3 regions of the Streptomyces sp. NPDC013455 genome follow, and region 1 is predicted to be linked to each of the others. Evidence: riboswitches for the same ligand, from Rfam matches in the RefSeq annotation. Region 1 holds a riboswitch; each other region holds the start of a gene.

The links. Region 1 has a riboswitch for cobalamin ahead of ABZ576_RS13305 (CbtB-domain containing protein). Riboswitches for the same ligand answer to the same signal wherever they lie in the genome.
Region 2: linked by a shared signal. The riboswitch ahead of ABZ576_RS30180 (cobalamin biosynthesis protein) and the one ahead of ABZ576_RS13305 (CbtB-domain containing protein) in region 1 are both predicted to bind cobalamin.
Region 3: linked by a shared signal. The riboswitch ahead of ABZ576_RS26260 (HoxN/HupN/NixA family nickel/cobalt transporter) and the one ahead of ABZ576_RS13305 (CbtB-domain containing protein) in region 1 are both predicted to bind cobalamin.

The regions. Positions count from the first base shown of each region.
Region 1 is NZ_JBEYCX010000006.1:245,652-256,134, reverse strand. It holds gene ABZ576_RS13330 (hypothetical protein) at 1-2,078, opposite strand, end outside; gene ABZ576_RS13325 (AAA family ATPase) at 2,143-3,684, opposite strand; gene ABZ576_RS13320 (4Fe-4S single cluster domain-containing protein) at 3,681-4,295, opposite strand; gene ABZ576_RS13315 (DUF2997 domain-containing protein) at 4,303-4,503, opposite strand; gene ABZ576_RS13310 (enoyl-CoA hydratase/isomerase family protein) at 4,688-5,881, shown strand; cobalamin riboswitch at 6,334-6,474, shown strand; gene ABZ576_RS13305 (CbtB-domain containing protein) at 6,511-6,732, shown strand; gene ABZ576_RS13300 (CbtA family protein) at 6,752-7,498, shown strand; gene ABZ576_RS13295 (histidine phosphatase family protein) at 7,702-8,271, opposite strand; gene metE (5-methyltetrahydropteroyltriglutamate--homocysteine S-methyltransferase) at 8,437-10,483, opposite strand, start outside.
Region 2 is NZ_JBEYCX010000024.1:100,942-111,424, reverse strand. It holds gene ABZ576_RS30200 (class II aldolase/adducin family protein) at 1-125, opposite strand, end outside; gene ABZ576_RS30195 (lysozyme) at 350-1,231, shown strand; gene ABZ576_RS30190 (inorganic phosphate transporter) at 1,375-2,619, shown strand; gene ABZ576_RS30185 (hypothetical protein) at 2,654-2,881, shown strand; cobalamin riboswitch at 3,175-3,316, shown strand; gene ABZ576_RS30180 (cobalamin biosynthesis protein) at 3,417-4,361, shown strand; gene ABZ576_RS30175 (cobyric acid synthase) at 4,358-5,866, shown strand; gene cobN (cobaltochelatase subunit CobN) at 5,863-9,513, shown strand; gene ABZ576_RS30165 (putative cobaltochelatase) at 9,510-10,483, shown strand, end outside.
Region 3 is NZ_JBEYCX010000018.1:142,386-152,868, reverse strand. It holds gene ABZ576_RS26275 (DUF4142 domain-containing protein) at 1-252, shown strand, start outside; gene ABZ576_RS26270 (glycoside hydrolase family 13 protein) at 249-1,907, opposite strand; gene ABZ576_RS26265 (metalloregulator ArsR/SmtB family transcription factor) at 1,988-2,338, opposite strand; cobalamin riboswitch at 2,417-2,636, shown strand; gene ABZ576_RS26260 (HoxN/HupN/NixA family nickel/cobalt transporter) at 2,662-3,777, shown strand; gene ABZ576_RS26255 (nucleoside hydrolase) at 3,813-4,778, opposite strand; gene thrS (threonine--tRNA ligase) at 4,810-6,036, opposite strand; gene ABZ576_RS26245 (hypothetical protein) at 6,391-7,182, shown strand; gene ABZ576_RS26240 (helix-turn-helix transcriptional regulator) at 7,186-8,547, opposite strand; gene ABZ576_RS26235 (DUF397 domain-containing protein) at 8,768-9,028, opposite strand; partial or broken gene ABZ576_RS26230 (Scr1 family TA system antitoxin-like transcriptional regulator) at 9,098-9,466, opposite strand; gene ABZ576_RS26225 (amidohydrolase) at 9,563-10,483, shown strand, end outside.

The sequences.
Region 1 (10,483 bases):
CGCTCGTCGACGAGCGCGACCTCGCCGCGGCCCGGCAGCGCCTCCAGACCGCGGATCAGACCGGCGTTGACGGCCCCCGGCACCAAGGTGCGTCCCACGCACGTCAGCTGCTGGATGGTGCCGCGCTTGCTCGCCACGACCAGCGAGTCGGAGCCGGTGAACACCGCCCGGCCGACGATCATCCCGCCGTCGCCCCCGGCGAGCAGTTCGGTGGCGGAGCCGTTCGTGACGGCCAGCTCCCGGGCCAGGACCGCCAGCCGCCCGGAGGGCAGGTGCGCGGTCACCGCGCGCGGCCAGTCCCGCTGCGGGTCCAGGCCGAGCTTCTGCACGCAGACCGCCTCCACGCCGCCGTCCGGCGCGCCCAGCAGGATCTCCCCGCCGCGCGTACCCGCGGCGAACGAACCGTCCGTGCCCCGCAGGGTCAGCGCGGTGAAGGGCCCGGGCTCCTCGTACAGCACCCGCCCGCCGCCGCCGGTGCAGCGCACCAGCCGGCAGGGCGCCTGCCCGTTGTTGGTGCGCTCCGCGGCGACGAAGGCACCACCACCGGTGTGCACGATGAACCCGACCGAGGAGCGGAAGCAGTCGTAGCGCTCGACCAGCCGGCCCTGCGTCAGATCGACGACACCGGCGACGTGGTCGGTCCCCGCGATCGCCAGGAAGGGGCCGTCCGGGGCGAAGGAGACGTCGTTGACCCTGCCGTGGAACTGGATGCGGCTGCTGCGTGACACGTCCGGCCACCACTGCCCGAACCCCCGCAGCGATCCGCGCGTCCACCGGGGATCGGCCCGGCGCATCATCTCGAAGACCCGGCGGCCGTCCTCGTCACGCGGCACCCAGTCCTCGAACAGGCCCATCAGCTTCAGGCCGGCGGCCGGGGCCACCTCCTGCACCATGCCCCACAGCCGGCGCCACTCCCCGCGCTCCGCCAGCTGACGGCTCAGGTAGTCGAGTTCGGGCTCCTCCAGCTCCGGTATCCGGGACCGCGGGTCGCTGCCGACCAGCACCCGCATCAGGTCGAGACCGCCGGTGGCGCGCATGGCCTGCTGCAGCCCCAGGCGCGTCTCCTGGGTGGCGGCGGCGTAGGCGAGTTCCAGCAGCCGGCCGTCGGGGTCCATGCCCCGGTACTGCTCCAACTGGCGGGTCAGCAGGAAGAACACCACCCGCCGGACGGGATCCCTGGGCGCGAGCCGCTTCTCGACGCAGAGCGGGACCAGCGCCGGATCGGACAACGCGGCGTCGCACAGCGCTTCCGCCAGCTCCGGCGGCAGCCCCGCGAGGATCTTCCGGCGGGCCAGGTCCCCTACCGGGTGGTCGGTGCGTGCGGCCGCCGCGAACAGGGCGACGCGGGCGGCCGGCTCGGTCAGACCCGCGGTGGTGGGTGCCAGTACGACGAGACTCGCGCCCCGCTCCGGCTCGTTCGGCGGCGCGGGCGTGTTCCACGCCGACAGGGCGGTCAGCAGCCGCTCGTCGGGCACGCGCAGCCAGGCGGCCCAGAGAACGCGCAGCACCCTGCCCTCGGGCGGCACCGGATTGCGCAGCAGCAGCGAGACCAGCGGCGGGAGATCCACGGGGACGTGCGCGCCGGCCGGCCCCTGACCGGAACGCGTGAAGGTGCGGGCCGCCCGTCGCCACAGCGCCTCCGACAACTTCCCGGTGGCCGTCGCGCACGCCGCCTCCGCGCCCTCCCGGACCAGCGGATCCGGGTCGGCCAGCAACTGGTCGACGGAATCGGCCAGTTCCCACGACCACACCTGCGGCAGCCGCCCCTGCACCGCGGCGGTCAGCAGCCGGGGCAGGCCGTGGGGGGCCAACGCACCCGTCTCGCGGACGAGGCGGCGCAGCTCCGGATCGCGTGTCGCGGCCCAGCGCTCCGCGAGCACCTCGCCGGCCGACTGCTGCCGCGGATGACCGTCCTCCCGCGCGGTCCGCGCGAGCACCGCCACGACCCGGGGATCGCCGTCCTCCAGCGCACCCGCACGGAGCCGCCGCCAGGCCCGGCGCGCCCGGAACCCCCAGCCCGACGCCGCGTCACCGCGCGCGGACGCCCGCAGCCGGCGCTCGGCCCGCCAGGCACTCACCACCGCCCCGCTCCCCCCCGTCACCGGCCCGCCGCACGGGCCGTACTCCGTCACTTGTCCCTCGTCACGCCAGTTCCAGCCGGACCTGCGCCTCGGCGGCCCGTTCGGCCTCGGCGAAGGAGGCGGACTGCGCCCGCCCGTCGCGCAGCCAGGCCCGCAGGTTCTCGATCGACTCCCGCTGGGAACGGCTGAGCGGCACCAGCCGCGCGATCGCCTCCGCGAGGTCGCTCGTCGTGATGTCCCGGTCCTCGGCGAACGCCCGGTACATCGCGTCGACGACGGCCTGCTCCAGCTCCGCGCCGACACAGCCGTCGGACAGCCGGGCCAGCTGCGCCACGTCGAACCGGTTCGGATCGCGGCGCCGCTTGCGCAGGTGGACGTGGAGGATCTCGCGGCGCTCGGCCTCGGTCGGCAGGTCCAGGAAGAACACCTCGTCGAAGCGGCCGCGGCGCAGCATCTCCGGGGGCAGCGCGGTCACGTCGTTGGCCGTGGCGACGACGAACACCGGCTTGGTCTTCTCCTGCATCCAGGTGAGGAGGGTGCCCAGCACGCGCTGCGAGGTCCCCGAGTCGCCGCCCCCGCCGGCGGCGAACGACTTCTCCAGCTCGTCGATCCACAGCACGCACGGCGCCACCGTCTCCGCCAGGCTCAGCGCCTGGCGGACCCGCTCCTCGGACTCGCCGACCAGGGAGCCGAAGACCGCGCCGACGTCCAGCCGGAGCAGCGGCAGCCGCCACATGCCGCCGATCATCTTGGCGGTCAGGCTCTTGCCGGTACCCGGGATGCCGATCAGCGCCAGACCCTTCGGCGCGGGCAGCCCGTACTTCGCGGCCTCCTCACCGAAGGCGCGCTCGCGCAGCGTCAGCCAGCGCTTGAGCGCGTCCAGCCCGCCGAGGTCGTCCGGTGTCTCCTCGGGCGCGGTGAACTCAAGGGCCCGGGAGGCGCGGATGACGGCCTTCTTCTCCGCCAGTACGGCGCCGATGTCCCGGTCGTCCAGCACCTGGTCGCGCACGATCGCCTTGGCGAAGGCCCGCCGCGCCTGGGTGGAGGTGAGACCCAGTGCCGCCTGGGCGAGCCGGGCACGGCCGTGCGCGGTCAGCTCGCAGCGGATGCCGCCGGTGGAGGTGATCATCCGCTCCAGTTCGCCCCGCAGGGCGTCCGCGTCGGGCAGCGGCAGGTCGATGACCACGGCGTCGTCGTCGAGTTCCCGGGGTACGTCGCGCACGGGCGTGGTCACCACCAGCGAGGACCCCGTGTACACCAGTTCGTGTGCCAGGTTGCGGACCTTGCGCCGCACCAGCGGGCTCTTCGACCAGAACTCGTGGAAGTCCCTCAGCACGTACAGGTCGCGCTTCTGCGGCGAGGCCTTCACCATCTCGCCGATCTTCTCCAGCGCCTTCTCCGGCGTCGGCGCCTGCGGCATGCCGCGGCCGACCGCCGACCGGAAGCCGTCGGCGATGTCCCAGCTGACGAGGTCGGCGGAAGCGTCCCGCGCCGCACGCACCGTGTCCAGCACCGTGAGCGCCCGCTGTTCCTCGATGGTGACCAGCACCAGCAGCGGCACCCTCGCCCGCAGGTACAGGCCGATGTCGTTCTCGATGGTCACCGCGGACCGCCCTCCCACTCGTGCATGCCCGTCAGGGTGATCGAGCCGTCCGTACCGATCACCAGCTCCGCCTCGGGCACCTCGGCGAGGTCCGCGGCGGTGTACCGGCCCGTCAGCGCCCAGTACTCCTTGTTGGACGACCCGCGCAGTCCGGCGCCCAGCCGCAGCCGCGCGTTGTACCGCCCGGCGACGACCAGATCCGTGTCGGCGACCGCCGCCGCACGGCGGGCGTCGCCCTCCACCTCGGCGCGGGTGAACCCGGTCAGCACGATGATGCCGAGATCGCTGCGGCGCCGGACCGCCCCGCAGAACGCCGCGACGGCCTCCGTCTGCTCCAGCGGCTCGCCACCGGTCAGGGTCACGCCCTCGATGCCGTCGGTGCCGAGCACTTCCTCGACCAGGTCCGCGACCGGCCGCCCGCCGGGGTCCCGGGCGGGGTCCCCGGGGCGGACGGGATGCGTGCCCGGATTGAAGCAGCCGTCGCACGCCAGAGTGCACCCCTGGCTCCACACCACGAACCGCGCACCCGGACCGTTCGCCGTGCTCCGGGCCAGCGTCGAATGAATCCGCCACCGGGGCCCGGCGACGGAGTGCCCCCGTACTGTCACCATCGCCGGTCTACTGCCAGAGCTGGTCGTGGTGTTCCTCGGCGGTCTCCACGTAGGCCTCGGCCGTCAGTTCCTGCGACTCCACGTCGCCGCCGAGCCGGGAGACGAGCTCCTCGGTCTCGGCGAGGCAGCTCATGCCCTCCATGCCCTGCACGTGCAACTCGACCCGGCCGTCCGGTCTGACCGTCACCTCAAGGATCTCGTCGGCCAACTCGTCCCCCCAAGCCAGGCCCCAACCACGAATGCCCGCAATATATCTCCGCGCGGCGAGGCACGTCACCAGGTGGCGACAATCGACAAGATCGTCCGCGACCCCGCGGACAGGACCGGACCAGGGAAGGAACCGACGAGATCATGTGCGTCATCGAGACCCGCGGCCTGACGGAGGCGTCCGGATGACCGGCACCGAAGCGCCCGTGCTGCTGCGCACCGAGGGGCGGGCCGGCTATCTCACCCTCAACCGGCCGGGGGCGCTCAACGCCCTGAACCACGCCATGGTCCGCGCCGTCGACGCGGCCCTGACCGTATGGGAGAGCGATCCGGCCGTGGAGACCGTCGTCATCACCGGCGCGGGGGAGCGCGGCCTGTGCGCCGGCGGCGACATCCGCGTCATCCACGATGACGCCCGCGACGGCGACGGCACCGCCTCGGCCGCCTTCTGGCGCGACGAGTACCGGCTCAACGCCCGTATCGCCCGCTACCCGAAGCCCTACGTCGCCGTCATGGACGGCATCGTGATGGGCGGCGGTGTCGGCGTCTCGGCGCACGGCAGCGTGCGGATCGTCACCGACCGGTCCCGGATCGCCATGCCCGAGACCGGCATCGGCTTCGTCCCCGACGTCGGCGGCACCCGTCTGCTCGCCCTGGCCCCGGGCGAACTCGGCACCCACCTCGCGCTGACCGGCGCCCACATCGGCGCCGGCGACGCCCTGCTCTGCGGGCTCGCCGACCACTACGTACCCGCCGCGGCCCTCCCCGCCCTCGTGGCCGAACTCGCCGCCTCGCCCCTGCCGGACGTCCTCGCGCGCCATGTGCAGCCGCCGCCGCGAGGGGAGCTGGCCGAGCGGCGGGAGTGGATCGACGCGTGCTACGCGGCCGGGACGGTCGAGGAGATCGTGCGGCGGCTGCGGGACCACGGCGGCCCGGACGCGAAGGAGACGGCCGAGACCCTGCTCGGCAGGTCGCCCACCGCGCTCAAGGCCACCCTCGCCGCCCTGCGCCGCGCCCGGAGCCTCGGCTCGCTGGAGCAGGTCCTCGACCAGGAGTACCGCGTCTCCTGCGCCTTCCTGCGCACGCCCGACCTGGTGGAGGGCATCCGCGCCCAGGTCATCGACAAGGACCGCGCACCGCGCTGGTCGCCCGCGACCCTGGCCGAGGTCACCGACGCCGACGTGGACCGCTTCTTCGCCCCGCTCGGCGACCGGGAACTGGGACTGGCCGCCACCGCCACCGCCACCGCCACCGCCGACGGTGCCGGCACGGCCGGCACCTCGGACACCGCCGGCACGGCCGGTACCCCGGACACCGCCGGCACGGCCGGCACCCCGGACACCGCCGGCACGGCCGGCACCCCGGACACCGCCGGGTAGCCGACGGGCGGCAGCCCGCCGCGCTGACGGCCGGCGGGGAGTGGTGGGGCGGGCCGCCGGGGCGGTGCCGGGGGACAGCCGGCCGCGCCGGACGGCGACCCGCCTCCTCCGGTGCCCGTGCCGAACGCCGCCGTGCCGAACGCCGCCTCCGCTGTGCGGCGTTCGGCGTCGAGCGACCCGCATCCCGAGGCGCCCGCATCCCGAGGCGCCCGCACCCCGAGGTGCCCGCATCCCGAGGTGCCCGCATTCCGAGGTGTGCGCCTCCGCTCGGGTGTCCGCCCCCCTCGGCGCCTGCCGCGCGCGGTGTTCGCGGCGGGCGGGCGGAGCGGCTCGGGCCCGTTGTCGCCGCGGTGGACGACCGGTCGGATCTAGCCACCGCCGACCCACCAGCCCATACCGTCCCGCCCGGTGGGAGAGGTAGATCACCCCTGGTGTACGCGGTCTTGGCCGGGCCCGCGCCACGCGGTACGGTCTGTCCGATATCGACGACGGCGAGACGGAAGCCGGTGGGAATCCGGCACGGTCGCGCCACTGTATGCGGGCCCTTCAAGGAGCTCGTGAGTCAGACCCGTGGCCGTCGTCCTGTGCACCACCGAGATGGGACGCGAACTCCCAGAGGAGGTCCTGCCATGGCGCAGACCGTCGCCCGGCCGACAGCCACCACCCCCGTCGTTCCCGCCAAGCTGCCGCTCAAGGCGATAGCCCCCTGGGCGGTCTTCTTCGGCATCCTGATGCTCGTCCTGCTGTACTTCGTCGGCGCCGAGCAGGGCGCCACCTCCGTGTTCAACGGCACGGACGTCCATGAATGGGTGCACGACGCACGTCACCTGCTCGGCTTCCCCTGCCACTGACGCGAGGGGACGCGCGCCCATGAACTCCGCAACCGTACGGAACCTCCTCGTACGGGGCATGCTCGCCGGCCTCGCGGCCGGCGTGCTCGCCCTGATCGCGGCCTACGTCCTCGGTGAGCCGCACATCGACAAGGCGATCGGCTTCGAGGAAGCCCACTCCCACGAACACGGGGTGGAAGTCGTCTCCCGCTCCGTCCAGTCCACCGCCGGCCTCGCCACCGGCGTCCTCCTCTACGGGGTCGCCTTCGGCGGCATCGCCGCGCTCGCCTTCTGCTTCGCCCTCGGCCGGGTGGGCCGGTTCGGCCCGCGGGCCACGGCCCTGCTGCTGTCGGGCTGCGCGCTGCTCACCGTGTACGTCGTACCGTTCCTGAAGTACCCGGCCAATCCGCCGTCGGTCGGCGACCCCGACACCATCGGCAAGCGGACCACCCTGTACTTCCTGATGATGGTGCTCAGCGTCCTCCTCGCGGTCGCTGCCACCATCCTGGGCAAGCGGCTCGCGCCCGGCCTGGGCACCTGGTGGGCGACGGTCGTCGCGGTGGCCGCGTTCGCCGTCGTGATCGGCCTGGCCTTCCAGTTCCTGCCCGTCGTCAACGAGGTGCCGAGCCACTTCCCGGCCACCCTGCTGTGGCGGTTCCGCCTGTCGGCGCTGGCCATCCAGACCGTGCTGTGGGGCGGATTCGGCCTCGCCTTCGGCGAGTTGGCCGAGCGGCTGCTGAACCCGGGGCCGGTGGCCGCCGGTCGGGCGGTTCCCGCCGCGCACTGACTCCTCCGCGCCACCAGAGGGCCCCTCGGAACCATCCTGGGGGCCTTCGGCGTTCTCCGGACACCGTCGCGCACCGGATCACGGCCCGGCCGGAGCACCGGCCGGTCCGGCGCGGACCGCGCTGCCCCGACCGGCGCCGCCCTGTCTGGCGTTGCCCCGGCCGGCCTGCGGGCGAGCGCCCCGGCCGGTCTGCGGCCCGGTCCTCAACCGGTCGGCGGACGGCCCAGGCGCAGGTTCCAGCGTCCGGCCCGGCCGCTGAGTTCGGTGAGGGTCAGCGGCTGTACGTCGAGGCGCCAGAAGACCGCGGCGGGCAGGCCCAGCGCGGCGACGACCGCCGCCCGCACCACGTCCGGCTCGACCACGGCGAGCGTACGGCCCTCCAGCTCCCGGGCCTTCGCCAGCCGGCCCGCGACCCTCTCGCACAGCTCCCGCACGGACTCGCCGCCATGGGGTGCGCAGTCGGGGTCGGTGAGCCAGCGGCCCACCGCCTCCGGCTCGGCGGCCCCCACCTCGTCCAGGGCGCGGCCGCGCCAACGGCCCACGTCCAGCCCCGCCAGCTCCGCCGCCGGCACGCCGTGGAGGCCCAGCGCCGCCGCCGTCTGCCGGCAGCGCACGCTGGGCGAGAGGAGTACCCGGGCCGCGGCGGGCAGCGTCCCGGCCGCCGACCTGGCCTCGGCCAGACCGCCGTCGTCCAGGGAGCCGCCGTCGTCGAAGCGCGCCTGCCGCAGAGACGTGCTCATGGCGGCGGAGACGAGGACAACTCGGCTGGTCACGCGGTCACTCCTGCTGCTGTCGTCATGGGCGTGCGCACCGGCGCTCGGTGCGCACGCCGTGGATGGTACGTCCGCCGCCCGCCCGCGCACACCGCACCGGTCCGGCCCCCGCCTCGCGGGCGGGGGCCGGACCGGCGGGCGGTGCCGGCGGCGGCCGGGTGGCCGTCAGGAACCGGCGAGTTCCTCGCGGACCACACGGGCCGCGGCCACCAGGTTCTCCAGCGAGGCGCGGGTCTCGGGCCAGCCGCGGGTCTTCAGGCCGCAGTCGGGGTTGACCCACAGCCGCTCGGCGGGGATCGCCCGGAGCCCGGCGCGCAGCAGCCCGGCCGTCTCTTCGACGCTCGGCACGCGCGGCGAGTGGATGTCGTAGACACCCGGGCCGGCCTCACGCGGGTAGCCGTGCGCGGCCAGCTCGCGCGCGACCTGCATGTGCGAGCGGGCGGCCTCCAGGCTGATCACGTCGGCGTCGAGGGCGTCGATGGCCCGGACGATGTCGCCGAACTCCGCGTAGCACATGTGGGTGTGGATCTGGGTGTCCGGGCGTACCCCGCCGGTGGTGAGGCGGAACGCCTCCGTGGCCCACTCCAGGTAGCCGGGCCGGTCGGCGGCACGCAGCGGCAGCGTCTCGCGCAGCGCGGGCTCGTCCACCTGGATCACCGACGTGCCGGCCGCCTCCAGGTCCGCCACCTCGTCGCGCAGTGCGAGTGCGACCTGCCGGGCGGTGTCGGCGAGGGGCTGGTCGTCACGGACGAAGGACCAGGCGAGCATGGTGACCGGGCCGGTGAGCATGCCCTTGACCGGCCGGTCCGTGAGGGACTGGGCGTACGTCGTCCAGCGCACCGTCATCGGCTCGGGGCGGGAGATGTCACCGGCGAGGATCGGGGGACGGACGTAACGGGTGCCGTAGGACTGGACCCAGCCGTGCTGGGTGGCGAGGCAGCCGGTCAGCTGTTCGGCGAAGTACTGGACCATGTCGTTGCGTTCGGCCTCCCCGTGGACCAGGACGTCCAGCCCGGCCTTCTCCTGGAACCCGATCACCTCCCGGATCTCGGCCCGGACGCGCTCCTCGTAGCCGGCCCTGTCGATCCGGCCTGCGCGCAGAGCGGCGCGGGCGGTGCGCAGTTCGCCCGTCTGCGGGAAGGAGCCGATGGTGGTGGTCGGCAGCAGCGGCAGGCCGAGCAGTGTGCGCTGGGCGGCGGTGCGCTCGGGGTACGGCTGACGGCGGCGGGCGTCGTCCCCGGTGACGGCCGCGGCCCGGGCCCGGACGGCCGGATCGCGGGTGATCGGCGAGCCGGCTCGGGAGGCCAGGTCGGCGCGGTTGGCGGCCAGTTCGGCGGCGATGGTGTCGGTCCCGCGGGCGAGCCCCTTGGCGAGCGTGACGATCTCACGGGTCTTCTGCCTGGCGAAGGCGAGCCAGCGCAGGATCTGCGGTTCGATGTCGTGTTCGGCGGCGGTGTCGAGCGGCACGTGGAGCAGGGAGCAGGAGGCGGCCACGTCCACCCGGTCCGCCAGGCCCAGCAGGGTGCCGAGCGTGGCCAGGGACTTCTCCAGGTCGTCGACCCAGACATTGCGGCCGTTGACGACACCGGCGACCAGACGCTTGCCGGGCAGGCCGCCCACGGCGGCGAGGTCGTCCAGGTTGGCGGCGGCCGGCCCCGTGAAGTCCAGGGCCAGGCCCTCCACCGGTGCCTTGGCCAGCACCGGCAGAGCCTCGCCGAGCCGGTCGAAGTAGGAGGCGACCAGCAGCTTCGGCCGGTCGGTGAGGGCGCCGAGCGCGCGGTGGGCGCGGGCGGCGGCGTTCAGTTCGGCCGGGGTGCGGTCCTGGACCAGGGACGGCTCGTCCAGCTGCACCCAGTCGGCGCCGGCCGCGCGCAGGTCCGCGAGGATCTCGGCGTACACGGGCAGCAGCCGGTCGAGCAGGGTGAGCGGGTCGAAGCCGGCGGCCACGCCCGGCGCGGGCTTGGCGAGCAGCAGGTAGGTGACGGGCCCGAGGAGCACGGGCCGCGGGGTCAGGCCCAGGGCGAGGGCCTCCTTCAGCTCCGCGACCTGCTTGCCCGGGTCGGCGGCGAACACCGTGCCCGGGCCGAGCTCGGGCACCAGGTAGTGGTAGTTGGTGTCGAACCACTTCGTCATCTCCAGCGGAGCCGCGTCCTGCGTGCCGCGCGCCATGGCGAAGTAGCCGTCCAGGGCGTCCGCTTCGACGGCCGCCCGG
Region 2 (10,483 bases), on a different contig from region 1:
GTGCCGACCACCAGTCCGTCGGTGACCGTCCGGCGGGCCGTCCCGACCAGTTCCGCCCAGAGCTCCGCCTCGTCGCGGTGCGCGTCCCGTCGTTCGTCGTCCGTGTTCCGCCGCAGTTCAGCCATGCCGCGATCCTGCCAGCCGGAGCGGGGCGAGCGGGCGGTGCGGCCGTTCGGGTCCGGAAACCCTGCGGCCGAACGGGCGGATCTCGCCGGGAAACACCTGCCACCGGTGCGGACCGGGCGGGCAGCGGGTCTTCAATGATCTCTCTTGCCCACTGGACGATCCGGACGACCGCCGCCGCCCGCGCGTGCGGGGGCGTCCGCCGTCCGCACCCCGGGGAGACGCCATGGCACGTGTACGCACCCTCGTCCGCCGCCGCGCCGGTGTCCTCGCGGCGGCCGCAGCGGCGGTCCTCGGCCTCACCGGCCCCGCGACCGCCGGCCCCGCGACCGCCGGCGCCTCGCCCGCGACCGCGTCGGCCGGCCCGGCGGAAGCCGCCGGACCCGCGAGCGCCGTCGGATTCGCCAATGCCGCCGGACCCGCGAGCGCCGTCGGGCCGGGGGAAGCGAGTGGGCCGGCGGTGTCCGTGCGGGCGCTGCCGCGGGGGCATGACGTGTCGTCCCACCAGGAGCGCGTCGACTGGCCGGAGGCCCGGGCCGGGGGCGCGCGGTTCGTCTACGTCAAGGCGACCGAGTCCACCGACTACCGCAACCCCTACTTCTCCGGACAGTACCGCGGCGCCCGCGAGGCCGGACTGATCCGGGGCGCGTACCACTTCGCCAGGCCGGACCGGTCCTCCGGCGCCCGGCAGGCCGCGTACTTCCTGCGGCACGGCGGCGGCTGGCGGGCGGACGGCTGGACGCTGCCGCCGGCGCTCGACATCGAGTACAACCCGTACAGCGAGGAGCACGTGTGCTACGGGCTGGACAAGGAGCGCATGGTCCGCTGGATCCGGTCGTTCGGCGACGAGGTCGAGCGGGAGACCGGCCGCCGGCCGGTGATCTACACCACCACCGAGTGGTGGAGGCAGTGCACCGGCGACGGCCGCGCCTTCTCCTCCCACCCGCTGTGGCTCGCCCGGCACGGTGCCGCCCGGCCCGGGGCGCTGCCCGGCGGCTGGCGTGACTGGACGTTCTGGCAGTACGGCGTCAAGGGCGGGCTGCCGGGTGACCAGAATCTCTTCAACGGGTCCGCGGCGCGGCTGCGGGCCTTCGCGCGGGGCCGGTAGCCAAGGGGCGCCTGGGGCGAGTGGCCGAAGCGGAATCATGAACATGCCCTTCGGACATCCCGACGCCCGCCCCAGTTCATCTTCCGTTCACCCAGGTTGCCTACGTTCGACCAGCCAATGACCTCGAACGATTGCCTGGGTAAATGGAAAGCTTCTCGCTGATCCTCGCGATTGTGGTGGTAACCGCACTCGCGTTCGATTTCACGAACGGTTTCCACGACACCGCGAACGCGATGGCCACCACCATCTCCACAGGCGCCCTGAAGCCGAAGATCGCGGTGACCATGTCCGCCGTCCTCAACCTCGTGGGCGCCTTCCTCTCCGTGGAGGTCGCCAACACGATCTCCAAGGGTCTCGTCGACGAGAGCGGCATCCGTCCCGAGGTCATCTTCGCCGCCCTGGTCGGCGCGATCCTCTGGAACCTGCTGACCTGGCTGGTGGGCCTGCCCTCCAGTTCCTCGCACGCCCTGATGGGCGGCCTGGTCGGCGCCACCATCGCCTCCGCCGGCTTCGGCGCGGTGCACGGCGACGTCCTGGTCACCAAGGTGCTGCTGCCCGCGGTCGCCGCGCCGATCGTGGCGGGTCTCGCGTCGCTGCTGGCCACCCGGTTCTCGTACGGCATCGGCGGAACCGCCGACGGCGAGGCCACCCGCAAGGGCTACCGCGCCGGCCAGATCGCCTCCGCCGGCCTGGTCTCCCTCGCCCACGGCACCAACGACGCGCAGAAGACGATGGGCATCATCACCCTCGCGCTGATCGCGGGCGGCGCCATCGCGCCCGGCTCCAACCCTCCCACCTGGGTGATCCTCTCGGCCGGCCTGGCCATCGCGCTCGGCACCTACATCGGCGGCTGGCGCATCATCCGCACCATGGGCAAGGGCCTGACCGACCTGGAGCCGCGCCAGGGCTTCGCCGCGCAGACCAGCGCCGCGACCGCCATCCTGGCCTCCTCCCACCTCGGCTTCTCCCTCTCCACCACGCACGTCGTCTCCGGCTCCGTGATGGGCGCGGGCCTCGGCCGCAAGGGCGGCGTCGTCCGCTGGTCGACCGCGACCCGCATGTTCATCGCCTGGGGCCTCACGCTCCCGGCCGCCGCGCTGGTCGGCGCGGGCGCCGAGGCCGTCACCGACCTGGGTGACTGGGGCACAGCCGCCGTCGCCGTCTTCCTGGTCGCCGCCAGCGCCGCCATCTGGAAGATCTCCCGCCGCGAGGTCGTCGACCACACCAACGTGATGGCCGACACCGACGAGCCGGCCGGCGTGGTGACCACCGCCATCGCCGCCGTGACCCCGCCGCCCGTCGGCGCGGTCACCGAGGACCTGACGGCCACGATCCCCGCCCCGGCCGCCGAGCCGGCCCCGGCCGCTCCGCCGGCCGCCACGGTCTGACCCCGAGCACACGGTTACTGAAGGAAGCATCCCCATGAAGATCGACTGGGCGGCCCTCGGCTCCGTCTTCGGCGCCAGCCTCGTGTTCAGCGTCGGCCTGGTGACCCTGTTCACGCTCGGCATCGCGGGCCTGAACCGGCGCGAGAAGGCCACCGCACAGGGTGGCTCCGCCGGCCTCGCCGTCACCGGCGCCTACGTCTGCTTCGCGGCCTGCGCGGCGGCGGTGGCGTACGGCATCCACCTCATCGTCGCCAAGGGCTGACCGCCCGGAACACGACGCCGGCCCTGCCGGGCCCGCTGCGGCGGTGGCCCGGCAGGGCCGACGCGTGTCCGGGCGCGGGAGCCGAGAGGGCGTGACGGACACGGAGGGAACCCGCGGTGGCGAGGCGTACGCGCCCGCGGAGCCGGTCTCCGTGCGGGGGGTGCGGGGCGGATCGGTGCAGGCCGCTCCCCCGAGCGGTTCTCGTCGCGCCCCGGTCCCCCGACGCCCCGCGGCGGGCTGCCGGTGTGGGCCTCAGCACAGTCCGGCATCCCAGGTCAGAGGCAAGTTGACGGCCGTTCCGGGTGCGTGGTGGACTGCCCAGGCCATAACGGCGGCAGAAGAGGAAGCCGGTGCGAATCCGGCGCGGTCCCGCCACTGTCACCGGGGAGCCATCCCCGGGAGCCAGGAACTCTCGCCGCCGATTCACGTCGAACCAGGGCGCGGACACCCTGAGTGAGGACACATATCGCCATGCTCGGCTGCCGTTCGAGGACCGATACCAGGCCCGCTCCTGTGCCCACGGCCGGCTGAGCCGATGGGTGCCGACCGCACGTACGCGTACGGCGCCGCCGCCGGCCTCCTCGGTGACCTGCTCCTCGGCGATCCGCGCCGCGGGCACCCGGTCGCCGTGTTCGGCCGTGCGGCCGGGGCCGTGGAAGGCGCGCTGTGGCACGACCACCGCGGCTGGGGCGCCCTGCACACCACCGTGTGCGCCGGCGGCGCCGTCGCCCTCGGGGCGCTGGCCGCACGCGCCGTACGCCCCTCCCGTACCGCCTCCCTCGCACTGACCGCCGCCGCCACCTGGGCCGTCGTCGGCGGTACCTCGCTCGCCCGGGAGGCCCGTGCCATCGGGCGCGCCCTGGAGGCCGGGGACGTCGAGGCGGCCCGGGCCCGGCTGCCCCATCTGTGCGGCCGCGACCCGCAGGCGCTGGACGCCGACGGCATCGCCCGGGCCGTGGTCGAGTCGGTCGCGGAGAACACCTCGGACGCCGTCGTCGGCGCCCTCGTGTGGGGCGCCGTGGCCGGGGTGCCGGGGCTGCTCGGGTTCCGGGCGGTCAACACCCTGGACGCCATGGTGGGTCACCGGTCGCCGCGCCACCTCCGGTTCGGCTGGGCCTCCGCCCGGCTCGACGACGTGGCCGGCTGGCCGGGGGCGCGGCTGACCGCCGTGCTCGCCGTACTGGCCGGACCCGATCCGCGCGGCGCCGTGCGGGCGTGGCGGGCGGACGCGGCGCGGCATCCGAGCCCCAACGCGGGCCCGGTGGAAGCGTCGTTCGCGGGCGCGCTCGGCGTCCGCCTCGGCGGCACCCTCTCCTACGGCGGCCGGGTCGAACACCGCCCGGTGCTCAACGGCGCCTCGGGACGGGCCGTCCGGGCCGGCGACATCGAGCGGGCCGTACGGCTCTCCCGCCGCGTCGGCCTGCTCGCCCTCGGCACCACACTCGCCGCACGCCGACTCCTGAAAGGACGTGGGAAGTGAACGGTGGTCTCCTCGTCGCCGGCACCACCTCGGACGCCGGCAAGAGCGTCGTGACGGCCGGCATCTGCCGCTGGCTGGTCCGCCAGGGCGTGAAGGTCGCGCCGTTCAAGGCGCAGAACATGTCCCTCAATTCGTTCGTGACCCGTGAGGGCGCCGAGATCGGGCGGGCGCAGGCGATGCAGGCCCAGGCCTGCCGCCTGGAGCCGACCGCGCTGATGAACCCGGTGCTGCTCAAGCCCGGGGGCGAGCAGAGCAGCCAGGTGGTGCTGCTCGGCAAGCCGGTCGGGGAGCTGAGCGCCCGCGGTTACCACGGCGGACGCCAGCAGCGGCTGCTCGGCACGGTCCTGGACTGCCTGGCGGAGCTGCGGGGCACGTATGACGCGGTGATCTGTGAGGGGGCGGGGAGTCCCGCCGAGATCAATCTGCGGCGGACCGACATCGTCAACATGGGCATCGCGCGCAACGCGCGGCTGCCCGTGCTGGTGGTGGGGGACATCGACCGCGGGGGCGTCTTCGCCTCCTTCTTCGGGACCGTCGCCCTGCTGTCGCCCGAGGACCAGGAGTTGGTCGCCGGGTTCCTGGTGAACAAGTTCCGGGGCGATGTCGGCCTGCTGGAGCCCGGGCTGGAGATGCTCCGGGAGCTGACCGGGCGGCGGACGTACGGCGTGCTGCCGTTCCGGCACGGGCTCGGCATCGACGAGGAGGACGGGATGGGGGTGTCGCTGCGGGCGCCCGTCCGGGAGTCCGCCGTCGCTCCCCCGGTCGGCGAGGACGTGCTGCGGGTCGCCGTGTGCGCGATACCGCTGATGTCCAACTTCACCGATGTGGACGCGCTGGCCGCCGAACCGGGCGTCGTGGTGCGGTTCGTGGACCGGCCGGAGGAACTGACCGACGCCGACCTGGTCGTCGTCCCGGGGACCCGGGGCACGGTCCGGGCGCTCGCGTGGCTCCGGGAGCGGGGTCTCGCCGACGCCCTGGTCCGCAGGGCCGCCGAGCACCGGCCCGTCCTCGGCATCTGCGGCGGCTTCCAGATCCTCGGCGAGCACATCGAGGACGAGGTCGAGTCGCGTGCCGGCGCGGTCGACGGGCTCGGCGTACTCCCCGTCCGGGTGCGCTTCGCCCGGGAGAAGACCCTCACCCGGCCGGCCGGCGAGGCCCTCGGTGAGCGGGTCGAGGGGTACGAGATCCACCACGGGGTGGCCGAGGTCACGGGGGGCGAGCGCTTCCTGGACGGCTGCCGGGTCGGCCAGACCTGGGGCACCCACTGGCACGGCTCGCTGGAGTCGGACGGCTTCCGGCGCGCCTTCCTGCGCGAGGTGGCCGCCGCCGCGGGCCGCCGCTTCGTGCCCGCGCCGGACACCTCGTTCGCCACGCTGCGCGAGGAGCAGCTCGACCGGCTCGGCGACCTGATCGAACAGCACGCGGACACGGACGCGCTCTGGCGGCTCATCGAGTCGGGCGCGCCGCAAGGACTGCCTTTCATTCCACCGGGAGCGCCCGCATGAGCACTGTGTTGTTGTTGTCGACCGCCGACACCGATCTGCTGGCGGCCCGGGCCTCCGGCGCCGGCTACCGCATCGGCAACCCCACCCGGGTCGACGTCGCCGGGGAGCTGCCGGGCCTGATCGAGGGCGCCGACCTCGCCGTCGTTCGGCTGCTGGGCGGCAAGCGGGCGTGGGAGGACGGGCTGGCCGCGCTGAAGGCCTCCGGCATCCCGACCGTGCTGCTGGGCGGCGAGAGCGTGCCGGACGCCGAGCTGATGGCCGAGTCGTCCGTGCCGGCCGGTGTGGTGGCGGAGGCGCTGCGGTACCTGGTCGAGGGCGGGCCCGCGAACCTGCTGGAGCTGTCCCGGTTCCTGTCCGACACCGTGCTGCTGACCGGTGAGGGATTCGAGGAGCCGCGCCGGATGCCGGAGTTCGGCGTGCACGGCGGGTACGAGCAGCGGGACGGCCGGCCGACCGTGGGCGTGCTGTTCTACCGGGCGCACGAGCTGAGCGGCAACACCGCCTTCGTGGACACCCTGTGCGAGGCGATCGAGGCGCGGGGCGCCAACGCCCTCCCGGTGTACTGCGGTTCGCTGCGCGGCGCGGACGCCGGGCTGTACGAGCTGCTGAGCCGGGCCGACGCGCTGGTGGCCACCGTGCTCGCGGCCGGCGGCACCCACGCCTCGCAGGCGTCGGCGGGCGGTGACGAGGAGTCCTGGGACATCGGCGCGCTCGCCGAGCTGAACGTCCCGGTGCTCCAGGGCCTGTGCCTCACCTCCTCGCGGGCCGCCTGGGAGGAGTCCGACGCGGCCCTGTCCCCCATGGACGCGGCGATGCAGGTGGCGATCCCGGAGTTCGACGGCCGTCTGATCACCGTCCCGTTCTCCTTCAAGGAGCAGGGCCCGGACGAGGTTCCGGTGTACGTCGCCGACCCCGAGCGGGCCGCCCGGGTGGCCGGGATCGCCCTCAGGCACGCGCGGCTGAAGCACAAGCCGAACGCCGAGAAGCGGATCGCCCTCGTCTTCACCGCCTACCCGACCAAGCACTCCCGGGTCGGCAACGCGGTGGGTCTGGACACGCCCGCGTCGGCGGTACGGGTGCTGGACGCGCTGCGGGACGCCGGGTACGCGCTGACCGACTACCCGGCCGAGGGCGACGAGCTGATCCACCGGCTCATCGAGGCCGGCGGCCACGACGTCGAGTGGCTCACCGAGGAGCAGCTGGCCGCCGCGCCCGCCCGGGTCCCGCTGGCGGACTACCGCGCGTGGTTCGACGCGCTCGACCCGGAGCTCGGGGAAGCCATGCGGGAGGCGTGGGGCGAGCCGCCGGGCTCGCTGTACGTGGACGGTGACGACATCGTGCTCGCCTGCCTGCGGTTCGGGAACGTCGTGGTGATGATCCAGCCGCCGCGCGGCTTCGGCGAGAACCCGATCGCGATCTACCACGACCCCGACATGCCGCCGTCGCACCACTACATGGCGGCGTACCGGTGGCTGGAGAACAGCTTCCGCGCCGACGCGATCGTGCACATGGGCAAGCACGGCACGATGGAGTGGCTGCCGGGCAAGGGCCTGGGCCTGGGCCCCGGCTGCGCGCCGGACGCCGTGCTCGGCGACACCCCCCTGATCTACCCGTTCATCGTCAACGACCCCGGCGAGGGCACCCAGGCCAAGCGGCGCGGGCACGCCACGGTGGTCGACCACCTGGTGCCGCCGATGGCGCGCGCGGACACCTACGGGGACCTGGCCAAGCTGGAGCAGCTGCTCGACGAGTACGCGCTCGTCTCGGACCTGGACCCGGCGAAGGCCCCGGCGGTCCGCGCCCAGATCTGGACGCTGGTGAAGGCGGCCGAGCTCCACCACGACCTGCACGTGGACGAGCAGCCGGACGACGACGAGTTCGACGAGTTCGTCATGCACATCGACGGCTATCTGTGCGAGATCAAGGACGTGCAGATCCGCGACGGCCTGCACATCCTGGGCGGCGGACCGGTCGGCGAACCGCGGGTGAACCTGGTGCTGGCCGTGCTGCGCGCCTCCCAGGTGTGGGGCGGGCAGGCGAACGCGCTGCCGGGTCTGAGGGCCTCGCTGGCGGCCCACTTCGGGCTGGTGGAGAAGGAACTGCTGGCCGAGCCGGGCGCCCCGGTGAAGGTGCCGGTGGAGCTGTCGGAGCTGGTCGAGGGACCGTCCCGGAGCGCCGCCGACGCGATCGACCTGCTGGAGCAGCTGTGCCGGCGGATCGCGGAGGCCATGGAGGCACGGGCGTGGGACCGCGCGGTCGTCCCCGCCGTGCTGCGGGGTGTGCTCGGCACCGGACCCGCGGACGCGGTCGCGGTGCTGGAGTTCGCGTGCGACGAGGTCGTACCGCGTCTGGCGCGGACCACCGACGAGATCGGGCACATCCTGCGCGCCCTGGACGGCGGTTACGTGCCGGCCGGTCCCTCGGGGTCGCCGACGCGCGGTCTGGTGAACGTGCTGCCGACGGGCCGCAACTTCTACTCGGTCGACCCCAAGGCCATCCCGTCCCGGCTCAGCTGGGAGGTCGGCCAGTCGCTGGCGGACTCGCTGGTCGCGCGCTATCTCCAGGACACCGGCGCGTACCCGAAGTCGGTCGGGCTCACCGTGTGGGGCACGTCCGCGATGCGCACCCAGGGCGACGACATCGCCGAGATCCTGGCGCTGCTGGGCTGCCGCCCGGTGTGGGACGAGGCCTCGCGCCGGGTGACGGGCTTCGAGGTGGTTCCCCTGGCGGAGCTGGGGCGCCCGCGCATCGACGTCACCGTCCGCATCTCCGGCTTCTTCCGGGACGCGTTCCCGCACGTGGTCGCCCTCATCGACGACGCGGTGCGGGCGGTGGCGGAGCTGGCGGAGCCGGCCGAGTCGAACTACGTGCGGGCGCACGTGGAGGAGGACGTGGCCGGGCACGGTGACCGGCGCCGGGCCACGGCCCGGGTCTTCGGCTCCAAGCCGGGCGCGTACGGTGCCGGTCTGCTGCCGCTGATCGACGCGCGGAACTGGCGCTCCGACGCCGACCTGGCCGAGGTGTACGCGGTGTGGGGCGGTTACGCCTACGGGCGCGGGCTCGACGGGCGGGCGGCGCGCGGGGACATGGAGACGGCGTTCAAGCGGATCGCGGTCGCCGCGAAGAACGTGGACACCCGCGAGCACGACCTGGTCGACGCCGACGACTACTTCCAGTACCACGGCGGCATGGTCGCGATGGTCCGGCACCTGACGGGCGCCAACCCCGAGGCGTACGTCGGTGATTCCGCCGTTCCGGACCAGGTGAAAACCCGCACGCTGGGTGAGGAGACGCACCGTGTCTTCCGCGCCCGGGTGGTCAACCCGCGCTGGATGGCGGCCATGCGCCGGCACGGTTACAAGGGCGCCTTCGAGATGGCGGCCACCGTGGACTACCTGTTCGGCTACGACGCGACGGCGGGCGTGGTCGACGACTGGATGTACGAGAAGCTCAGCGCCGAGTACGTCTTCGACCCGGAGAACCGGGACTTCATGAAGAAGTCCAACCCGTGGGCGCTGCGCGGGATCACCGAGCGGCTGCTGGAGGCGGCGGACCGCGGCCTGTGGGCGGAGCCCGACGCGGACACGCTGGAGCGGCTGCGCGCGACGTACCTGGAGCTGGAAGGCGACTTGGAGGGCGACCAGTGACCACCCCGTTCCCGTTCACGGCCGTCGTCGGTCAGGACGATCTGCGGCTCGCGCTGCTGCTGAACGCCGTGTCGCCGGCGGTCGGCGGTGTGCTCGTGCGCGGCGAGAAGGGCACCGCGAAGTCCACGGCGGTGCGGGCGCTGTCGGCGCTGCTGCCGCGGGTGGCCGTGGTGCCCGGGTGCCGGTTCTCGTGCGACCCGGGCGCCCCGGACCCCGCCTGCCCGGACGGGCCGCACGAGGCCGGCGCCGGCGCCGAGCGGCCCGCTCGGATGGTGGAGCTGCCGGTCGGCGCCTCCGAGGACCGGCTGGTCGGCGCGCTCGACATCGAGCGAGCGCTGGCCGAGGGCGTGAAGGCGTTCGAGCCGGGCCTGCTCGCCGACGCGCACCGCGGGATCCTGTACGTCGACGAGGTGAACCTCCTCCACGACCACCTGGTGGACCTGCTGCTGGACGCGGCGGCGATGGGTGCCTCGTACGTGGAGCGCGAGGGGGTGTCGGTGCGGCACGCGGCCCGGTTCCTGCTCGTCGGCACCATGAACCCCGAGGAGGGCGAGCTGCGTCCGCAGTTGCTGGACCGGTTCGGGCTGACCGTGGAGGTCGCCGCCTCGCGGGAGCCGGACCAGCGGGTGGAGGTCGTCCGGCGCCGGCTGGCCTACGACGACGACCCCGCCGGGTTCGCCGCGCGGTGGGCGCGGGAGGAGGCCGCCGTACGGCAGCGGGTCGTGGCGGCGCGGGAGTTGCTGCCGCAGGTGCGGCTGGGCGACGGCGCGCTGCGGCAGATCGCGGCGACCTGCGCGGCCTTCGAGGTGGACGGCATGCGCGCCGACATCGTGATGGCGCGTACGGCGACGGCGCTGGCCGCGTGGGCCGGGCGGACCGAGGTCCTCGCGGAGGACGTGCGGCAGGCGGCGCTGCTGGCGCTGCCGCACCGGCGCCGGCGGAACCCGTTCGACGCGCCGGGCCTGGACGA
Region 3 (10,483 bases), on a different contig from region 1:
GACACCGTGCTGGACCACATCACCGTGATGGAGAAGACCGGTCTGGTCGACTTCGACCAGACCCTCTTCCAGCAGACCACCCCGCCGAAGCTCCCCCAGTCCGACCTGACCCCGCCGCCCCCCGCCGTGGGCCAGCCGGAGGTGGTGCTCACCCCGCCGCCGACCGCCACCTCCACCCCGCTGGACCTGAGCGCCGCCACCGGGGGCGGCGCGGCCGGCGCCGCCCCCGGCCCGAGCCCGTCGGCCGGCTAGGCGAGCCACACCGTGGTGTCCGGTGGCAGGGTCCTCCCCTCCGGCAGCGGGGTGCTGGCCAGCAGCACCTCACCGGGCGGCAGCGGTACGGGCCGCGCGCCCAGATTGGTGACGCTGCGCCAGGTCTCGGTACGGGTGAAGTCCAGGACGCCGGCCGGAGCCCCGGGCGTCCAGGTCAGCGTCTCGCCGTCCAGCAGCTTGCGGCGCAGCCGCAGGGCCGTGCGGTACAGCTCCAGCGTGGACCCCTCGGCGCCGGCCTGCGCCTCGACGGCGTAGGCCGCGAAGGACGCCGGCTGCGGCAGCCAGCCCGCCCCGGGGCCGAAGCCGTACGACGGTCCGGTCGTCGTCCAGGGCAGCGGCACCCGGCAGCCGTCGCGGCCCTTGCGGACGTGGCCGGTCTGCTCCCAGATCGGGTCCTGGAGCACCTGGGTGGGCAGGTCGGCGACCTCGGGCAGGCCCAGTTCCTCGCCCTGGTAGAGGTAGGCCGAGCCGGGCAGCGCCAGCATCAGCAGGGTCGCCGCCCGGGCCCGGCGCAGGCCGGCCGCCGTGTCGACGGCCGGCGCCGTGCCGCCCGCCAGCAGCCAGGCGTCCGGGTCGGTGCCGGGCGGCAGCACGAGACGGGAGGCGTGCCGTACGACGTCGTGGTTGGACAGCACCCAGGTCGCGGAGGCTCCGACGGTCCGCGCCGTGGCCAGCGAGCCGGTGATGACCTCGCGCAGCTCCTCCGCGTCCCAGCGGGCCTCCAGGTACTCGAAGTTGAAGGCCTGTCCCAGTTCGTCGGGGCGGGCGTACAGGGCGCGGCGGGCGTCGGGGACCCATGCCTCGGCCACGGCGGTGCGCGGCGGGTGGTAGGCGTCGAAGATCTTGCGCCAGTCCCGGTAGATCTCGTGGACCTCGTCCCGGTCCCAGTACGGGTGGCTGCCCGGCTCCACGTGCAGCAGGGCCTCCTCGCCGGTCGCGCCGATGTCGCCGACGTCCCGCAGCGGCTCGGCGAGGTCCTTGGCCAGGCCGTGGGCGACGTCGACGCGGAAGCCGTCCACGCCCCGGTCGGACCAGAAGCGCAGGGTGGCGCGGAAGTCCGCGCGGACCTCCTCGTTCTCCCAGTTGAGGTCGGGCTGCTCGGGGGCGAAGAGGTGGAGGTACCACTCCCCGTCGGGGACCCGCCGCCAGGCGCTGCCGCCGAACACGGACTGCCAGTCGGTGGGCGGGAGTTCGCCGTGCGCACCGCGCCCGGTCCGGAAGACGTACCGGTCCCGCGCGGCGGAGCCGGGCCCGGCGCGCAGCGCCTCCTGGAACCAGGGGTGCAGGTGCGAGGTGTGGTTGGGGACGAGGTCCACGACGACCTTCAGACCCAGCCGGTGGGCCTCGGCGACCAGGGCGTCGAAGTCGTCCAGGGTGCCGAGGCGCTCGTCGACACCGCGGTGGTCGGCGACGTCGTAACCGCCGTCGGCGAGCTCGGACGGGTAGAAGGGGCTCAGCCACAAGGCGTCGACGCCGAGCGTGGCGAGGTGGTTCAGCCGTTCGGTGATGCCTTTGAGGTCGCCGAGGCCGTCGCCGTCGGCATCGGCGAAGCTGCGCGGATAGACCTGGTAGATGACGGCCTGCCGCCACCAGTCGGGGTTCCTGGACGAGAGGTCCGGCGAGAGGTCTGCCATACGGGCTCCCAGGGGACGGACGACGGTACGGACTCTGTATCTGTCCACATTGCCCGGAAAAGCAACCTTCCAGCGGGCGGTCAGGGGCCGCAGTGCTCCAACAGGCCCTGTACCTGCGTGTCGACCACCCGGTAGCGCACCACCCGCCCCTGCTTCTCGCCCGCCACCACGCCGGCCGCCCGCAGCAGCCGCAGCGCCTGGGAGACGGCGGGATCGTTCATCCCCGTGGCGATCGCCAGGTCGGAGACGGCCAGCGGGCCGGTGCGGTGCAGGGCGAGCAGCAGTGCGAGCCGATTGGGGTCGGCGAGCAGGGAGAACCGGTCGGCCCAGGCGCGCAGCCGGGCCACGTCGCCGATGGCGGCGATCGCCTCGCACACCCGGTGACCGTCGATGGTCCGCCGGTCGGCTCGGTCGGCAGGCACGAGATGCATGCCGCCATCCTCCCAAACCCATATGTGATCTTGAATACCTGCACGGCTGAGCAGCTGTGCAGGGAGGGCCCGCGCCCCCTACTGTGGGCGGGCCGTGGTGCTCGGGAAGTCGATGCGAAGTCGACGCGGCCCTCGCCACTGTGATCGGGGAGTTCCCGTTCCGTCCGGCACCGCCGGGCCACTGGTCGTACGACTGGGAAGGCAGGAACGGCGGACGCACGACCCTCCCGCGCGCTCGGCTTCGCTCGCGCGGGGGCACCCGTAAGCCAGGAGACCGGCCACGGCAGCTCATGAAAGATCCACGAGGTGCTGGAGCTGACCGCATGAACCCGCCCGGGACATCCCTGCCCGAGTCCAGGCCCGCGTCCTTCCGCTGGCGACGCGAGGACACCGTCAAGACGGCCGGGCTGATGGCGGTGATCCTCGCCCTGCACGTCGTCGCCTTCGGCATCCTCTTCCTGCTCGTCGCGCCCGAGCGCTACGAGGTCGGCGACGAGGTCTTCGGCGTCGGGCTCGGCATCACCGCCTACACCCTCGGCATGCGGCACGCCTTCGACGCCGACCACATCGCCGCGATCGACAACACCACCCGCAAGCTGATGGCCGACGGCAAGCGGCCGGTGTCGGTGGGGTTCTGGTTCGCGCTCGGCCACTCCAGCGTGGTGGTGCTGCTGGCCCTGCTGATCGCGGGCGGCACCTCGCTCGCCGGGAAGGTGATGAACGAGGGCTCCGCCACCCACCAGGTGCTCGGCTTCCTCGGTACGACGATCTCCGGCACGTTCCTCTACCTCATCGCCGCCCTGAACCTGGTCGCCCTGGTGGGCATCCTGAAGGTGTTCCGGGCGATGCGTGCGGGCTCGTACGACGAGCGGGAGCTGGAACAGCACCTGGACTCGCGCGGCTTCATGAACCGCGTCCTCGGCCGGCTGACGAGGTCCGTGTCCCGGCCCGGCCAGATGTACCCGCTGGGCTTCCTCTTCGGCCTCGGCTTCGACACGGCCACCGAGGTCACGCTGATGGTGATGGCGGGCTCGGGCGCGGCGGCCGGCCTGCCCTGGTACGCGATCCTCTGCCTGCCCCTGCTCTTCGCCGCCGGGATGAGCCTGTTCGACACGCTCGACGGCACGTTCATGAACTTCGCCTACCAGTGGGCGTTCTCCAACCCGGTCCGCAAGGTCTTCTACAACCTGGCCATCACCGGCCTGTCCATCGCGGTCGCCTTCTTCATCGGCACGATCGAACTGGTCGGCGTGGTCCACGAGAAGTTCCACCTCGACGACCCGGTCACCGGCTGGGTGGCCGGCCTCAACCTGGACAGCGTCGGCTACCTCATCGTCGGCCTGTTCGTGGCGGTGTGGGCGGCGGCGCTGGCGTACTGGCGGCTGGCCCGGGTGGAGGAGCGCTGGACCGCCCGGACGCCGGCCGCCTCCGCCGAGTAGCCGGGGCGAGGCACCCCTGGGGGGTGTCCCACCCCCTAGCGTCGGACCGTCTCCAGGTACAGCTTCACGTACCGGTCGACGTCCACTTCCAACGCCACGTCGACCAGCGCCCGTTCGCGGCCGCCCTCGTGGATCTCGGACTCGCCGAGGCGGGGGCGGCGGTCGACGACGGTCTGGCCGCGGGACGGACCGGGGGCGAGGGAGACCTCGACCGGGAGGAGGCTGGTCGTGATGCCCGCCGGGTCGGCGACCGCGCACACCGCGCCGGCGTCGCCGAGGCCGCCCGCCTCCTCGGCCTCCGGCGGCTCGCCCTGGTGGGCCGGCCGGTGGGCGAGGAGCTCGCCGGCCAGGCGGGTGCCGGGCTCGCCGCTGGTCCGCAGCCGGTGCACCTCGTCGCTGCCCACGACGACCTGACGGAAGACGTCCAAGCCGTACATCGTGATCGGCACCCCGGCCGTGAGCAGGATCGCCGCGGCCTCGGGGTCGTGCCAGACGTTGAACTCCGCGACCGGCGTGGCGTTGCCGACCTCCACCGCGCCGCCCATGAACACGATCCGCTCGATGTTGCGGGTGACCTCCGGGTGGGTGCGCAGCAGCAGCGCGATGTTGGTCAGCGGGGCGGTCGGGACGAGGGTGACCGGCCGCGGGGAGGCGAGGATCTCGCGGTGCAGGAGGGTGACGGCGTCGACGTCCGCCGGGGCGCGGGTGGGTGCGGGCAGGCCCAGGTCCCCCATGCCGTCGGTGCCGTGCACGTGCCGGGCCGAGCGGGCCGGTTCGAGCAGCGGGCGCTCGGCGCCCCGGCCCACCGGGACGTCGGGGGCGCCCGCCTGCTCCAGCACGGTAAGCGTGTTGCGGACCACCCCGTCGACGTCGGTGTTCCCGGCCACGCAGGTCACCGCCCGCAGGTCCAGTCCCGGGTGGCGTACGGCGAACAGCAGGGCCAGGGCGTCGTCGACCCCGGTGTCGCAGTCGATGATCACGGGGATGGGCTGACCGGTCACGGCGGACTCCTTCCGTCGTGCCGACCTTAGATCAGGCCCACAGCGCGGTGCCGCGTGCCGCCACCCGTTCGGCGATGCGCGCGAGGAGGTCGCCCCCGGGCAGCGCACCGGGCCGGCGGCCGTCGCGCAGCCGCAGGGCGGCCAGCCCGGCGCCGGCCTCCCGCGCACCGATCACCGCCTGGTACGGCACCAGGCGCGCCGCGCGGACCCTGGCCCCCAGGGTGCCCTCCTCGGGCCCGGCGAGTTCGGCGCGCAGGCCGAGCGCGGCCGCCTCCCGGACCAGCGCCGCCGCCTGCTCCCGCTGGTCCTCGGCGACGGGCAGCACGGCCAGCTGGACCGGGGCCAGCCAGGCCGGGAGCGCGCCGCCGTGCGCCTCCAGCAGGTGGGCGACGGCCCGCTCGACGCTGCCGATGATGCTGCGGTGCACCATCACCGGCCGGTGCCTGGCGCCGTCGGCGCCGATGTAGTGCAGGTCGAAGCGGGCGGGCTGGTGGAAGTCGATCTGCACGGTGGACAGGGTGGCCTCGCGGCCCGCCGGGTCCGCGATCTGCACGTCGATCTTGGGGCCGTAGAACGCGGCCTCGCCCTCGGCCTCCTCGTACGCCACCCCGGCCTCGGCGAGCACCTCCCGCAGCAGATCGGTCGCCCGGCGCCACAGCCGCGGGTCGTCGACGTACTTGCCGCCCGCGCCGGGCAGCGAGAGGCGGTGGCGTACGGCCTCGATGCCGAGGTCGGCGTAGGCACGGGCGATCAGCTCCAGGGCGTCGCGGGCCTCCGCCACCGCCTGGTCGAGGGTGCAGAAGATGTGCGCGTCGTTGAGGTGGATGGCGCGGACCCGGGTCAGGCCGCCGAGCACACCGGACAGCTCGGCGCGGTGCATGGCGCCCAGCTCGGCGATGCGCAGCGGCAGTTCGCGGTGGCTGCGGGGCCGGGAGCGGTAGATCAGGGCGTGGTGGGGGCAGAGGCTGGGGCGCAGCACGACCTCGTCCGCGCCGAGCTTCATCGGCGGGTACATGTCGTCGCGGTAGTGGTCCCAGTGCCCGGAGATCTCGTACAGCTCCCGTTTGCCGAGCGCGGGCGAGTACACGTGCCGGTAGCCGGCCCGGCGTTCGGCGTCCCGGACGTACTCCTCCAGGGTGTGCCGGACGACCGCGCCGTCGGGCAGCCAGTAGGGCAGGCCCGCGCCCATCAGCGGGTCGGTGTCGAAGAAGCCGAGTGCACGGCCGAGGCGGCGGTGGTCGGGCAGCTGCTGGTTCATCCGGGACTCCTCGGTGCGGGAGGCGGACGCCCCGGGTGCACGACGAAGCCCCGGGGCGTGCGCCCCGGGGCTTTCGTGCTGGTCAGGTGTCAGCGCGCCGGGACGGTCTCCGGCGTCGTCGTGTTCGACGGGTCCTGCGGGGCGCGCTGCATGGACGGGACGGTACCGCCCCCGCGCGTCGGGCACCACGGATTTTCCGCCCACCGCCCCACCCCGCACACCTCCCCGCCCGGCGCCCCTCCCCGTCCCGCGCGCCCCTCACCCGTACGGACCGGAGCGCTGGTGGGCGGGTCGGGCCGGTGGTGCCGTGAGATCAGGCACCCCGTCGGCCGCACGCAGCCCCAGGAGGCACCGATGACCCCCGCGATACGCCCGCACCTGCCCCGTGGCGTCCTGCTCTCCCTCCTCGCCGCCGGTCTCCTCGCCGCCGGCGGCTGCGCGGCCCTCGGTCTGCGGCAGCCGGCCAGCGCGCCGCACCCGCTGCCCACGATCGACCGGCCGGCCACGACGGCCAAGGCGTCCGCGCGGCCCGAGGGCGCCACCCTCAGCGACGAGCAGGTGCAGGCAGCGCTCATCAACGAGACCGACCTCGGCGAGCCCTGGACGCCCACGACCGGCGCGGCCACCTGGCGGGACGGGCTGCTGAAGGCGAGCACCACGGCCGGGGAGTGCCAGCGGCTGCTGGACGCCCTGTACGACGACGAACTCCTCGGTGCCCCGGCCCGCGTCGCGGTCGGCCTGGACCACACCGACGACGACGCCCAGCTCCGCTACCAGATCGGCGCCCGCCGCCCGGCGGAGGTCGACGCCATGCTGTCCTGGCTGGGCACGCTGCCGACGCGGTGCGCGCGGTTCACGGCCACCACGGAACTCGGGCTGGTGGAGGACGTCCAGGTCGTCGACGCCCCGCTGCCGGAGGTCGGGGACGTGCGCCAGGGCCTGCGCGTCACCCTCGCGAGCACGGCACCGGACGGGCAGGAGTTCCTGCTCAGCCTGGACGTGGCCGCCGTCCGGGTCGGCCAGGACTCCTTCGCGCTCACCAACGGCGGTCTCGGCGACGTGCCGAACGACGCGACCCAGGCCGCCGTCCAGATCGGCGCGCTGCGCCTGGCGGACGTCCGCAAGCAGGGCCGGGCCCAGGTCTGAGCGTCACAGCGGCGGCTGCGCCGGGGCCGGGCCCAGGGTGGTGGTGCCCGGGGCGGTGCGGTGCCCCAGGCCGGTGCGGTAGGCGTCCAGGGCGGCCTCCGTGCGGCCGGTGCGGCGCAGCAGGTCGCCGAGGAGGCGGCACAGGTCGGCGAGGTCGCCGGCGGCGCCCGCGCGCTCCAGGATGCTGAGGGCGCGGACGTAGTGCTCCTCCGCCGCCTCGGTGTCCCCGGCGTCCTCGGCGATGATGCCGAGCAGGCGGTGCGCGGCCGCGGCGTGGACGGCGCCGCGCTCGGAGGAGAAGTCCCCGAGGACGCCCTCCAGCAGCCCGGCGGCCTCCTGCGACTTGCCCCGGCGGTGCAGGACGTCGGCCAGTTCGACGGCCGCCTGGCTGCGGTACAGGGCGGCGCGGCTCTCCGACAGCATGGCGTACGCCTGCCGCAGCTCGGCCTCGGCGCGGTCGAGTTCGCCGTTCTGGGCGCGGACGTAGCCGCGCATCCAGTGGCAGTTGGCCAGCTCGGTCCGCAGCCGCAGCTGGCGGTAGAGCTCGGCCGCCTTGGCCAGGGAGGCGTCCGCCTCGGCGACCCGGCCCTCGGCGAGCAGGGTGCGCGCCACCGAGCGGTGCATCCGGGCGATCAGCGCCGGGTCGCCGGACCGCGGCGCGAGCGCGAGGGCGAACTCGGCGGCCTGCGCGGCACGGGCGTGGGCGCCCATGTCCATGTACGGGCCGATGACGCTGGCGTAGAGCAGCAGCAGCGCGTCCGGGTCGTGCAGTCCGCCGCGGTTCAGCTCGTCGAGGGCCGACTCCAGCAGGTAGACGGCGTACCGCAGTTCGCCGGCGAGGTAGTGGGCGACGGCCCGGCCGCGTACGGCGGGCACGCGCACCGGCAGGGCCTTGCCGGCCAGCCGCTCCTCGGCCTGCTCGAAGTAGCCGCGCGCGGCGCTCAGCTCGCCGGTCTCCAGGGCGCACTCGCCGAGGCCGAGCAGGGCGGTGGCCTGTTCGCACCCGAGCCCGTGCGACTCCGCCTCCGCGCGCAGCAGGGCGTACTGCGCGGCGGCTTCCTCCGCCCGCCCGTCGGCGAGGACCCGCTGGGCCTCGGTGAGCCGCAGCCGCAGATCGGTGGCGAGGTGGGCGGGCCGGCCGACGGCCAGCTCCTCGAAGGTGACCCCGAGCCGGTCCGCGATGTGCCGTAACGCCTCGTCGGAGGCCCGGGCCCGGCCGGCCTCCAGCGTGGAGATGTACGCGGGCGTGTACGCCGGCTCGGCCAACTGCCGCTGTGTCAGTCCGCGTTGCGCGCGCAGCCGCTGCACCCGCCGCCCGACGACCTCCGGGTCGTCCCGCTCCCGCCTGCCCACCGCTTCCCCCAACTCCCCCGGCCCCCCTTGCCGTTGCCCGACGGCTGCCCCTAGGTTAAACGGCGGATTAAGCATGCTTAACAGGCCGCTGTCGTGTTGCGAGGTCGCCGTGTCCGGACGTACATCCGCACCCTACGCACGCCCCACCGCCCGGAGGGCCGTAACGGCCGCGGTGATCGCCACGGCGGCCTTGCTCCTCGCGGCGAACGCCGGCCCGGCGAGGGCGGCGGACCTAGAGAGAGCGCACGAAGGCAGCCCACGTGCGGGGGTCCACGGCGAGATATGCCGAGTCGGGCTCCTTTGAATCACGGACGGCGACGAGGGCAGGGAGACCGGCGACCTCCACGCAGTCACCGCCGGTGTTGCCGCTGTGAGAGGACTTACGCCAGAAGGCGGCGCCGAGTGGGGCGCATTCGACACAGTCGCCGCCGTTGCTGCTGCTGTAGCTGGACCTACGCCACGTCGCGCCTTTCATCTGACGGCTGGCTTCCATAGCGCTCCTCCATCACGTGGGCGATCAGCTCTGCCGAGTCCCGCACCGAGAGCGCGGCAGCCTGTAGCTCGCGCGCGCATATCTCTCGGTCTGCAGCAGCCCGTACACGACCTGCGCCTGGTACGTCGAGATGTACGCCGCCTTCGCCTCCATCTCCGCGTACGGCTGAAACCACGTCGGCAACTGGCTCCGCAGCACCAGCCCCACCAGCCGCGAGAAGAACCCGTCCGTCATCAGCGCCGCGTCCACCCGCTCGGCGAACTCCCGCGTCGGCACCTTCAGCGTGGTCTCGATCTGGCCGATCAGCGAGCCCGTGCAGAAGACGACCGCGCCCAGCTCCTTCTGCGTCAGCCCCGCCTCCTCCCGTTTCCTCCGCAGCTCCGAGCCGAAGTAGTCCAGCGGAGAGGCACTGGGGTCGAGCGGGCGGATGTTGACCATGACGTGTGACACCCCCTGCGATCGGTCTGTAGCAGAGCGTAACGGCGCGACTGCCCGACCGTACCGCGATTCAGGAAACCGCCCTACCCTGCGACCGTGACCTCTCCCGCCGCGCGTACCGCCCTGGAGCTGACCGCCGACCTCCCGGTCCCGGGGCTGGAGGAGTTCTACCGGGATCTGCACCGGCACCCCGAGCTGTCCCTGGCCGAGCACCGCACCGCCGGAAGGCTGGCCGAGCGGTTCAGGGGGGCGGGGTACGACACCGCCGAAGGGGTCGGCGGCACCGGCGTCGTCGGCGTGCTGCGCAACGGGGACGGGCCGACGGTGCTGCTGCGGGCCGACATGGACGCACTGCCGGTCGCCGAGGAGACCGGGCTGCCGTACGCCTCCGAACGGGACGGCGTCATGCACGCCTGCGGGCACGACCTGCACGTCACTTGGCTGGCCGGGGCCGCGCGGGCGCTGGCGGACGGGCGGGACGCCTGGCGCGGGACCCTGCTGGTGGTGGGGCAGCCCGCGGAGGAGACCGGGCAGGGCGCGGCCCGGATGGTCGCCGACGGGCTGTACGAGCGGTTCGGGCGGCCGGACGTGCTGCTCGGGCAGCACGCCGCGCCGGGCCCGGCGGGGCTGTACCCGCACGTACCCGGACTGATCATGTCCGCCTCGACGGACGTGGACATCGTGGTGCACGGCCGCGGCGGGCACGGTTCGCGCCCGGAGGCGACCGTGGACCCGGTGGTGACCGCCGCCCATCTCGTCACCCGGCTCCAGACGGTGGTCTCACGGGAGATCGCCGCGGGCGAGTCCGCGGTGCTGACCGTGGGCCGGATCGAGGCCGGCAGCCGGCACAACATCATCCCGTCCACGGCGCGGATCGCCCTGAACCTGCGGACGCAGTCCGAGGCGGTGCGGCAGCGGATGCTCGCCGCCGTCCGGCGCATCACGCGCGGCGAATGCCTGGCCTCCGGCTGCCCGCGCGAGCCGGAGGTGACCGTCGGCACCACCTTCCCGACGACC